DNA from 2 places in the Kosakonia sp. Marseille-Q7440 genome. Region 1 is predicted to be linked to the other one. Evidence: riboswitches for the same ligand, from Rfam matches in the RefSeq annotation. Region 1 holds a riboswitch; the other holds the start of a gene.

Region 1 (5,787 bases):
TGGCGAGCGCCCGGTACGGCGCGGCGCGCCAGCGCCCCGGCTTCCACCGCCAGGCGAAACGCGCGCGCCATGGCGATCGGATCGTCCGCGACGGCGATGGCGGTATTGACCAGCACCGCATCCGCGCCCATCTCCAGCGCCAGTGCGGCGTGGCTTGGCGCGCCGATGCCGGCATCCACCACCACCGGAACAGTGGCCTGCTCAATGATGATCTCCAGCATGGCGCGGGTCTCCAGCCCCTGATTTGAGCCAATCGGCGCGCCGAGCGGCATCACCGCGGCACACCCCACCTCTTCCAGCCGTTTGCATAACACCGGATCTGCGCCGCAGTAGGGCAGCACCACAAACCCGCTCTGCACCAGCTTCTCTGCCGCGCGCAGGGTTTCGATAGGATCCGGCAGCAGCCAGCGCGCATCGGGATGGATCTCCAGCTTCAGCCAGTGTGTGCCCAGCGCTTCTCGCGCCAGTTGGGCGGCAAAGATCGCCTCTTCGGCATTTTTCGCGCCGGAGGTGTTTGGCAGCAGGGTGACGCCCGCGTCTATCAGCGGCTGCAAAATAGCGTCATTGCGCTGGCGTAAATCGACGCGCTTCATGGCCAGCGTCACCAGCTCGCTGCCCGCCGCCTGAATCGACTCCACCATCAGCTGCGGCGTGGCGAATTTCCCCGTGCCGGTAAAGAGGCGTGAGGAAAAGGTTTTATCTGCAATACGTAACATCTCAACCCCCTGCGATAACCTGAAACAGCAGGATGCAATCGCCATCCTGCAACTGTTGTTCTTCCCAGCGCTCGCGCGGCAGAATCGCCTCGTTTAGCGCCAGCGCGACGCCCGGCTTTAACTGTTCAAGCTCCTTAAGCAGGTCGGCAACGCTGAGCGCCTGCGCGCAGGTCATCGGTTCGTCATTAACGCGTATTTGCATGATGCCCTCCGCAGATCGGGCAGGTGCTGGCGCGCTGTAATGCGAGGGTGCGCCACAGGTTGGTGCGGGCGTCAAACAGCCGCAGCTCTCCCTGCGTCGCCTGCATACCGGTTAACAGCTTGATCGCTTCCAGCGCCTGCATCGCTCCCATAATGCCGACCACCGGGCCGACAATGCCCGCCGTGCGGCAGTTGCGTTCCGGTTCGCGCTCATCGGGCCACAAGCAGCGGTAGCAGCCCTGCTCCCAGGGCGGGGTGAGCACCAGCAACTGGCCGCCAAAGCCGACGGCGCTGGCGGAAACCAGCGGCGTATTACGCGCCACGCAGGCGGCGTTAATCGCCTGGCGGGTCTGCATGTTATCGCTGCAATCGAGCACCACATCGGCGCGCGAGACCTCTTCAAGCAGCGCGTCGCCGCTGAGCCGCTGTGAGAGAGAGACCAGTTCAATCTCCGGGTTGAGCTGATGCAGCCGCTCTGCTGTCACCGTGGCTTTTGGCTGGTTGATATCGCGCGAGGTAAAGAGGATCTGCCGTTGCAGGTTGCTCAGATGCACGGCGTCATCATCCGCCAGCACCAGCATGCCGACACCCGCGCCCGCGAGGTAGGCGGCGGCCGGCGCGCCAAGACCGCCAAGGCCGACAATCAATACCCGGCTGTCGAGCAGCTTCTGCTGCCCGGCGATGGCGATCTCCTCCAGCAAGATCTGGCGGCTGTAGCGCATAAAGTCGTGATCATTCATCGCCCACCCCCGCGAGATCCAGCAGCTGCCGCGTGGCCAGCTGCCACTCATCCGCCTGGGTAATGGCGCTCACCACGGCAATGCTGCCGACGCCCGTTGCCAGCACCTCTGGCGCGCGCGAAAGGCTGATGCCGCCAATCGCTACCGTCGGGTAATCACCGAGCCGCGCAACGTGGCGCGTAAGCGTTGCCAGCCCCTGCGGAGCGGAAGGCATCTGCTTGGTTTGCGTCGGGAAAACGTGGCCCAGGGCGATATAGGAGGGGCGTGCCGCCAGCGCGACATCAATTTCCATATCATCATGGGTGGAGAGGCCGAGCCGCAGTCCGGCCTGGCGAATGGCGGTTAAGTCGGTAGTGGCCAGATCCTCCTGACCGAGATGCACGCCGTAGGCCTGGTGTTTAATCGCCAGCCGCCAATAATCGTTGATAAACAGCCGCGCGTTGTAACGGCGCGCAAGGGCAATGGCGGCCATCACGTCCGCTTCCACCTCTTCGTCGCGCTTATCTTTGATACGCAGTTGCAGGGTGCGCACACCTGCATCCAGCAGGCGGGCGATCCACTCCACGCTATCGACCACCGGATAAAGCCCGAGGCGAAAGGGCACCGGCGGGAAATCAGGCTGGTACATTACGCCTCCTCCTGTTTCAGGTAGATCTCCCCGCCGCGGGCGCGGAAGTCGCTGGCTTTATCCGCCATGCCCGCATCGATGGTCTGCGCGGCGGCGTAGTCACGCACCTCCTGCGAAATCTTCATCGAGCAGAATTTCGGCCCGCACATCGAGCAGAAGTGCGCCACTTTGCCGGACTCCTGCGGCAGGGTTTCATCGTGATAGGCGCGGGCGGTGAAGGGGTCGAGGGCGAGGTTAAACTGATCTTCCCAGCGGAACTCAAATCGCGCTTTCGACATCGCATTATCGCGGATCTGCGCACCAGGATGGCCTTTGGCCAGATCCGCGGCGTGGGCGGCGATTTTGTAGGTAATCAGCCCCTGTTTAACATCCTCTTTGTTCGGCAAGCCGAGGTGCTCTTTCGGCGTGACATAGCAGAGCATCGCGCAGCCAAACCAGCCAATCATTGCCGCGCCGATGCCGGAGGTGAAGTGGTCATAGCCCGGCGCGATATCGGTGGTGAGCGGCCCAAGGGTGTAGAAGGGCGCTTCGTGACAGCTCTCAAGCTCCTCGGTCATATTGCGGCGGATCATCTGCATCGGCACGTGACCGGGGCCTTCAATCATCACCTGCACGTCATACTCCCAGGCGATTTTGGTCAGTTCCCCGAGCGTATGCAGCTCGGCAAATTGCGCTTCGTCATTGGCATCCTGAATCGATCCCGGGCGCAGGCCATCGCCGAGTGACAAAGAGACATCGTAAGCCGCGCAGATTTCGCAGATTTCGCGGAAGTGGGTGTAAAGGAAGTTCTCTTCGTGATGGGAGAGACACCACTTCGCCATGATCGAGCCGCCGCGCGAAACAATGCCCGTCAGGCGCTGCGCGGTCATTGGCACATAGCGCAGCAGCACACCGGCGTGGATGGTGAAGTAGTCGACTCCCTGTTCCGCCTGCTCCAGCAGGGTGTCGCGGAATACCGACCAGCTGAGATCTTCAGCGATCCCGTTGACCTTCTCCAGCGCCTGGTAGATCGGTACAGTGCCGATCGGCACCGGGCTGTTGCGCAGGATCCACTCGCGGGTTTCATGAATATAGCGACCGGTCGAGAGATCCATCACCGTATCCGCGCCCCAGCGGGTTGACCACACCAGCTTCTCCACTTCTTCTTCAATTGATGAGGTGACAGCGGAGTTGCCGATATTAGCGTTCACTTTCACCAGGAAGTTGCGGCCAATGATCATCGGCTCTGATTCTGGATGGTTGATGTTGGCGGGAATAATGGCCCGGCCGGCCGCCACTTCAGCGCGGACAAACTCTGGCGTAATGTTCTCCGGCAGCCGCGCGCCAAACCCTTCGCCCGGATGCTGGCGACGCAATACTTCACTGCGAATGCGCTCACGCCCCATGTTTTCGCGCAGGGCGATAAACTCCATTTCGGGGGTAATGATGCCCAAACGGGCATAGTGCAGCTGCGTCACGCATTTACCTGCTTTGGCGCGGCGCGGCGTCAGCAGGCCGCTAAAACGCAGCGCATCAAGGCCGTCATCCGCCAGGCGCTGGTTGGTATAGGCCGAGCTGCGATGGTCCAGCTCTTCGCTGTCATCGCGGGCGGCAATCCACGCTGCGCGCAGCTTAGCCAGACCCTGTTGCACATCAATGGCAATCGCCGGATCGCCGTAGGGGCCGGAGGTGTCATACACCGGCACCGCTTCGTTCTCTTCGTACTGCGGGTCGGTTTTTGAGCCGCCGACAAGCGTCGGGCTAAGCTGGATTTCGCGCATTGGCACGCGAATATCGGGCTGTGAGCCGGTGAGGTAGATGCGGCGGGAGTTGGGGAAAGCGGTGCCTTCCAGCGTATCGATAAAGTGTTGCGCCTGGGCGCGTTGTTCACGGCGTGAATATTGAGTAGTAGACATAGCTCATTCCAGTGTCAAAGGAGATGGCTTGTCAGACGACGGATGGAGTAATGGCAGCAAACCGCCCGTAAGGGTGGTGTGGTGGATGGATTACTCTTGTTCCCTTCGCAGGTATTAGCCTGATCAGGTTCCGCGGATCCCGAATTAACGGTCTCAGCCTTTTTACACCTCAGCTTTCAGAAAGCGTGGGTGTAAAAGAGTGGCACTCCGACAAGAAAAACCCCCGCCCGAAGCGGGGGACTGTTTTTAAACTACGCGTTAATGCTTAAGAACTCAAGCCGGGCGCGCCATCCCGGTTTCATCATTGGCGCTTTCGCTGAGGTGGTTATCGAACGCCAGCGTGATCAGCTGATCTTCCAGCGTAAAACGCGCCGCCAGCGCTTCACCGATGTCTGAGAGAGCCTGCTGGAACTCCATGCAGTTATCATCATCGATGGACTGTTCGAGGCTGGAATCATAATGTTTCATGATTTCAACGGTATTGGCTTCAAGCTGCGGATAGAGCTGAGTCGCCGCTAAAAGTGGGCTGGCGCCTTCCATTTCATTGATGATGCGTTCATAAATAGTGAAATGACCGGCGGAAAGGTATTCAACCAGGTTATGGCAAAAATCATCCAGCGCTTTTTCGTTAAGCTGCATGTACGACCCTTTGCCCGGCTTGATTCCCACCAGATTGTAATAGGAGATAAGCAACTGCTTACGTTCGTTGAGCCAGAAATCGATAAGCTTGTTACTTCCCCCCAGTCGTTCTGTCAGGCTTTCTAACTGGTTCAGCATAAATGACTCCGCAAAATGTAAGATTAAAAATGATGTAATAATAATGTTAATAACATGCCAGTGAAGCTAAGGTCGCGCAATGGTACAAACTCTTGAAGCTCATCACCGTGGCTGGTGGATAGTCAGCCATGAACAAAAATTATGGTTGCCCGCTGGAGAATTACCACATGGAGAGGCAGGAAATTTCGATCTTGCGGGTCAACCCGCGCAAATTATCGGCGAATGGCAGGGAGAGAGCGTCTGGCTTGTGCGCCAGCAGCGCTCCAGCGAGATGGGATCGGTACGTTTACTGATCGATCAGGATACCGCGCTGTTCCAGTTAGCCGGGCGCGGCGTGCAGCTGGCCGAGTTTTACCGCTCGCATAAGTTTTGCGGTTACTGTGGCCACACCATGCACCCCAGCAAAACCGAGTGGGCGATGCTCTGCGACCACTGCCGGGAACGTTACTATCCACAAATTGCTCCCTGCATCATTGTCGCTATTCGCCGCGATGACAGCCTGCTACTTGCCCAGCATACGCGTCATCGTAATGGCGTGTATACCGTGCTGGCCGGATTTGTTGAAGTCGGCGAGACGCTGGAGCAGGCGGTAGCGCGCGAGGTGATGGAGGAGAGCGGGATTAAAATCAAGAACCTGCGTTATGTTACCTCTCAGCCGTGGCCCTTCCCGCAATCATTAATGACTGCCTTTATGGCCGAGTATGAGAGCGGTGAGATCGTTATTGATACCAAAGAGCTGATTGATGCCGGCTGGTATCGCTATGACGACCTGCCGCTGCTTCCGCCGCCGGGTACCGTCGCGCGCCGCCTGATCGAGGATACCGTGGCGA
Region 2 (5,787 bases), 520 kb from region 1:
AGCAGTGCCTCCAGTCCCATGGTGGCGGCAATCTCATTAAGCTTCTCCCGCTGCGCGGCATTCAGCTTCAACCCCGGATGTAAACCCAGGCCAATATTCTGCCGCACCGTCAGGTGGGTGAAGAGGTTGTTCTCCTGAAACAGCATCGACACCGGACGGCGCGCGGGCGGCGTGCGGGTGTGATCCTCATCGCCAAGTAAAATCGTGCCGCTGGCAGGGGGAATAAACCCGGCAATCAGGTTCAGCAGCGTGCTCTTGCCTGCGCCACTGGGGCCGAGAATGGCAATCTGCTCACCCCGTTCGGCTGCGAGGGTAAAGCGCATCGGCAGATGCTCGTAAAGCCAGGTGACATCAATCAGTCTTAGCATGGCGGCCCGGTAGTTTTTCAATCACAGTGAAGAGTAAAAAGCAGAGCAGCAGCAGGATCAGCGCGGTGACGGCTCCATCCTGGCTGCGGTAAGAGCCAATTTGCTGATAGAGATAGAAGGGCAGGGTGCGGAAATCATCATTACCGAACAGCGCCACCACGCCGAAATCACCAATCGACAGCACGCAGGCAAAGGCCAGCGCCTGCGCAATCGGGCGTTTCAGCGCGCGTAACTCCACCACCCACAGGCGGCGAAAACCGGCAATGTCGAGCGACTGGCAGAGCAGGGCATACCGCGCGGTGAGATCGCGCATCGGGTTTTCCAGCACCTTTAAGGCATAAGGGATCGCCATCAGCGCGTTGGTGAATATCACGATGCCATCGGCGGATTCAGGCAGGCCGATGGTGTTATTGAGCAGCAGGAAAAAGCCGGTCGCCAGCACAATCCCCGGCATCGCCAGAATCAGCATGCCGCTCAGTTCGAGCGTCTGCCCGGCCGCTGTGCGGTGGCGCGCGCGCAGTTCACGGCTGCTCCACAGCAGCATCATGGTCAGCACCACGCAGAGCAGTCCGGCGACCAGCGCGATGCGCAGCGAGGTCCACACCGCCTGCCACAGCACCGGCTCTGCCAGCACTTTCAGTAAACTCACATTAAGCCCGTCGACAATCACCGCCAGCAGCGGTGGCAGCAGGAGCAGCAGCGCCAGCACGATTAACAGCGTATCGGCGAGGCGGCTAAACCAGCGCGTTTCCGGGTCGCGCCAGCCCTGAATATGATGGCTGCCGACGGCGAAGGCTTTACTCATCCGCTGGCTTAACAGCACCAGCCCGAGGCAGCAGATCATCTGGATCAGCGCCAGTATCGCCGCGCGGGCGGGATCGAAGTCAAAGCTAAGCGCCTGGTAGATGGCAAGCTCAATGGTGGTTGCCTGCGGGCCGCCGCCCAGCGACAGCACGGTGGCGAAACTGGCGAAGCAGAGCATAAAGATCAGCGCTGCCACCGGCGGGATCTGGCGGCGCAGCCAGGGCCACTCGACAAAGCGGAAGAAGGCCCAGCCACGCATGCCAAGCTGGGCTGCCAGCTGGCGCTGTTCACCGGGGATCTGCTCCAGCGCCTGTAGCAGCAGGCGCGAGGCCATCGGCAGGTTAAAAAAGAGGTGCGCCAGCAGAATGCCCTGCAAGCCGTAGGGCGAAAAGGTCCACTCAATGCCGAGCGTCTGGCAGAGCGTGGCGAGCCACCCCTGACGACCATAGACGCTGAGAATGCCAAACACCGCCACCAGCACCGGCAGGATCAGCGTCATCGCGCATAAGCGCAGCAGCAACTGGCGGCCAGGAAAACGGCGGCGGTAGAGCGCACGGGCAAGGAAAATGGCGGGCACCACGGAGAGCAGGGCGGAGAGAAAAGCCTGCCAGAAGGAGAAACGCACCACGTGCCACAGGTAGCTATCTGACAAGAAGTCGGAGAGCCCTTCGACAGGTGCGTTTTGCCACAGCGCAAAAAAGGCCGCCAGCGCCACCGCCACCATCAGCGTGGCGGCGGTGAGGCCAGGAAGCAGCCAGCCGGGAATTAGCGGCTGACGGCGCGTTGCCACGAGGCTATCCATGCTGCGCGCTGGGCTGCCACCTCTTGCGGCGAGAATTGCAGCGAGGTTTGTGGTTTCTCAAGCTGGTCAAAACCGGCGGGCAGCGTGACGTTGCTCACCGGGTACATCCAGTTGCCCGTTGGGATGGCGCTCTGGAAGGCCGGTGAAACCATAAATTTAAGGAATTTTTCTGCCAGCTCCGGCTGTTTGCTGGCGGTGGTGCGCGCCGCGACTTCAACCTGCAAATAGTGGCCTTCGCTGAAGTTCGCCGCCGCGTAGTTCTCTTTCTTCTCTTCGATGATGTGGTAGGCAGGCGAGGTGGTGTAGCTCAGTACCAGATCGCTTTCGCCTTTCAAAAAGAGGCCGTAGGCTTCGCTCCACCCTTTGGTGACGGTAACGGTTTTGCCTGCCAGCTTTTGCCAGGCTTCGGGGGCTTTATCGCCATAGACTTTCTGCATCCACAGCAGCAGGCCGAGCCCTGGCGTGCTGGTGCGCGGATCTTCATAAATCACGCGCCACTTCTTATCGCTCTCGACCAGCTCTTTCAGGCTCTTCGGCGGGTTTTTCAGTTTGGTTTTGTCATAAACAAAGGCGAACCAGCCGTAATCGAACGGCACAAAGGTGTCATTGCTCCAGCCGCCCGGCACCTTCACCGCATTATCCGGCACGCCGCTTTTGGCGAAGAGTTTTGTCTGGGTCGCGGCTTCCAGCAGGTTGTTATCAAGACCGAGCACGACGTCAGCTTTGCTCTTTTTGCCCTCCATGCGCAGACGGTTGAGCAGCGAGACGCCATCTTCCAGCGCCACGAACTTCAGTTCGCAGTTGCAGTCGGCTTCAAAGGCTTTTTTTACCGCAGGACCTGGGCCCCATTCGGCGGCGAAGGAGTCGTAGGTATAAACGGTCAGGACGGGTTTAGCGAAAACGGGCGCGGCAATAAGCAGCAGCAGTGACAACGATTTTTTTAACACTTTGCACCTCATAAATGGGTGGCAAAGGATTTTGAGAGAGCCTCAAATCCCTTCGCCGGCGTTATCCGGATCAGGTTCGACGGGTATTTTCTCAGCACGCGCGTGAAGCGCAGCACCCCGTTGAGAACGGCGCTATTGTAATGATTTGGTAAACAATCTGAAAGCATTACGGATCCGGCGGCGCAAACCAGGCCGATTTAAAGTCAAACCAGCCGAGGGTATTCATGCGCAGCCCGCGCATGGTGCGCTGCCCCTGGATGCGCAGCCAGTGGTGGATCAACGGCACAATCGCTTTGCTCGCTAGCAACTGCTGCGACCACATCGCCAGATTCATCTCCCCGGCGCGCCAGCGCGCGGCGTCTGCCTGCCAGTCGCGCGGAATGCAGTTTTGCAGCAACGGTACTTCATAGAGGTTGGCGAAGACCGAAAAATCGAGCGGCAGGGTGAAGTTGGCGCTGTTAAGCCAGATATCGCTCTCTGTTTCGCCGCGATGCCAGGCATCATAATCGACCTCCTGAATCAGTAACTTAACGCCGTGCTCTGCGAGCAGCGTGCTCATGGTGTGGGCGATCGCCTGGTGCTCGTTGTGCTCGCGGTAGAAGGTGAGCGTCAGCGTCTCCAGCCCGGCGGGCTTTTCACCGCTGCCGGGGCGCGCATGATGCCAGCGCGGCAGCAATCCATAGGCGGGAAACCAGTAGCGCTGATTCTGTTCGCTGGCGTGCCACAGCAGATTGGTTGGCGAAAGGATCCGGCTTACCCACTCGCGCACCGCCGGGTTCGCACCGCGGCTGGATCGCGCGTCAAACAGCAGGTAGTAGCAGCCCTCTTCAAGACGGCTCTCCACCGCTTTTTCGCCCTCCGTTGGCCCTTCGAGCGTCAGGCCGCAGGTGGTCTCATCCCCGACATCCGGCAGCACCCAGACATTCACTTCATCAATCAGCGCGCGAAAACCGAAGTAATCCTCAAAGGCGTGGATTTTTAACTGGTTGCGGGTGTTGCGCATCACCGCGTAAGGGCCGGTGCCGATCGGCTGGCTGGCAAAGTTCGCCAGCGTTTCCCACTCCTGCGGCAGGATCATCGCCGGCACGTGGCCCATCAGCCACGGCAGCCAGCTGTCGGGCTGCGAGAGATGAATGTCGAGCGTCCACGGCGTGGGTGAAACGATATCGCGGATGTGGGAGTAGAGCGGCAGGGCGCTGGCGCGCTGTAAGGAGGCGATAACATCCGCCATCTCCAGCTCGCGACCATGGTGAAAGTGGATGCCGGGGCGTAAGTAGAAGCGCCAGTGCAGGGGAGAGATCGCTTTCCAGTGGTGAGCAATATCGGCTTCCAGTTCCCCGTTTTCCTCATTTATGCGCGTCAGGGTGCTGAAGATTTGCCGCGCCATATGGGTTTCGGAGCGGCGCAGCGGCGAGCCGGGCAGCAGATTGCGCAGCGGGCGGTAGTAGAGCACGCGCAGGATATGTCGCCCCTGGCGAAAACTGCGGCCAAGATGCGACACCAGCATCTGGCGCACGGCGGCTTTATCGCCCACCAGTTGCACCAGCTGGTCGATGCGATCCTGCTCAAGCAGATCTTCCGCCCGCTGCTGTTGCAACGCCAGGCCGGTGTAGAGGAAGGTGAGGCGCGAGCGTTTACCGCGCCCGGCTTCCGCCTCCCAGGTGAGCCAGCCGCGCGTCTGCATGGTGTTGAGCAGGGTGCGCATATGGCGGCGGGAGCAGTTGAGCAGCTCCGCCAGCTCGTTAAGCGTAGTTTCCTGAGATTTTCCATCGCAGCATTGCCACAGACGGATGAACTGTTGTTGCAGGCGACCAGAGGACATAAAAGAGGAACTCCCGGCAAAAACTCAGCAATTTATTTATCCCTATATTAAGCCGATACTTCTCTGCGATGAAAGCGAGGAGGCGCATAGCGGAGTGGGGAATGACGACGCGTGTGGAAAAACTGACTCGCCCGAATCATGTGTGACTGAGTATTAAGTGCGAATGCACCCGCCAGCAAAATGTTTTTGCTGGCTTTTTTCGTTTAAGCTTGCGTCGCTGTTTTCCGCTTTCAACAAGGAAATGCCATGCTCTGGTTGATGACGATGGGACGCCGCATGAATGGCGTCTACGTCGCGTTTATGATCGTCGCCTTTATGATGGGTGTTGCCGGTGCGGTACAGGCACCGACGCTGAGCCTGTTCCTCAGCCGCGAAGTGGGCGCAGAGCCCTTCTGGATCGGGCTGTTCTACACCGTTAACGCCATTGCCGGGATCCTCGTCAGCCTTGCGCTGGCAAAACGATCCGACAGCCAGGGCGACCGGCGCAAGCTGATCCTCTTTTGCTGCCTGATGGCGGTGGGTAACGCGCTGCTGTTCGCGTTTAACCGTCACTATCTGACCTTGATCACCTGCGGCGTGCTGCTGGCTTCGCTTGCCAGCACCGCGATGCCGCAGCTTTTCGCGCTGGCGCGTGAGTACGCCGACAGCTCGGCGCGGGAAGTGGTGATGTTCAGTTCGATCATGCGTGCGCAGCTCTCGCTGGCGTGGGTTATCGGCCCACCGCTGGCGTTTATGCTGGCGCTCAATTATGGCTTTGTCGCCATGTTCTCTATCGCCGCCGGGCTGTTTATTGTCAGCCTGGTGCTGATTGCCTTCTGGCTACCGTCGGTGCCGCGGGTTGAGCAGCCCGCTGACGTGGCCGTTACGCAGGTGAGCGGCTGGCGCGACAGCAATGTGCGCATGCTGTTTATCGCCTCGACGCTGATGTGGACCTGCAACACCATGTACATCATTGATATGCCGCTGTGGATCAGCCTCGATCTGGGGCTGCCGGATAAGCTGGCGGGCATTTTGATGGGTACTGCCGCAGGCCTGGAGATCCCG

Evidence for each region. Region 1 has a riboswitch for thiamine pyrophosphate ahead of thiC (phosphomethylpyrimidine synthase ThiC). Riboswitches for the same ligand answer to the same signal wherever they lie in the genome.
Region 2: linked by a shared signal. The riboswitch ahead of thiB (thiamine ABC transporter substrate binding subunit) and the one ahead of thiC (phosphomethylpyrimidine synthase ThiC) in region 1 are both predicted to bind thiamine pyrophosphate.

Annotation. Positions count from the first base shown of each region.
Region 1 covers NZ_CBCPLT010000001.1:22,185-27,971, forward strand. The annotation lists gene thiG (thiazole synthase) at 1-716, opposite strand, end outside; gene thiS (sulfur carrier protein ThiS) at 718-918, opposite strand; gene ACWPW2_RS00125 (HesA/MoeB/ThiF family protein) at 902-1,657, opposite strand; gene thiE (thiamine phosphate synthase) at 1,650-2,285, opposite strand; gene thiC (phosphomethylpyrimidine synthase ThiC) at 2,285-4,180, opposite strand; TPP riboswitch at 4,264-4,400, opposite strand; gene ACWPW2_RS00140 (Rsd/AlgQ family anti-sigma factor) at 4,454-4,957, opposite strand; gene nudC (NAD(+) diphosphatase) at 5,037-5,787, shown strand, end outside.
Region 2 covers NZ_CBCPLT010000001.1:543,637-549,423, forward strand. The annotation lists gene thiQ (thiamine ABC transporter ATP-binding protein ThiQ) at 1-368, opposite strand, end outside; gene thiP (thiamine/thiamine pyrophosphate ABC transporter permease ThiP) at 352-1,962, opposite strand; gene thiB (thiamine ABC transporter substrate binding subunit) at 1,938-2,921, opposite strand; TPP riboswitch at 2,951-3,051, opposite strand; gene sgrR (HTH-type transcriptional regulator SgrR) at 3,088-4,743, opposite strand; gene ACWPW2_RS02450 (sugar efflux transporter) at 4,990-5,787, shown strand, end outside.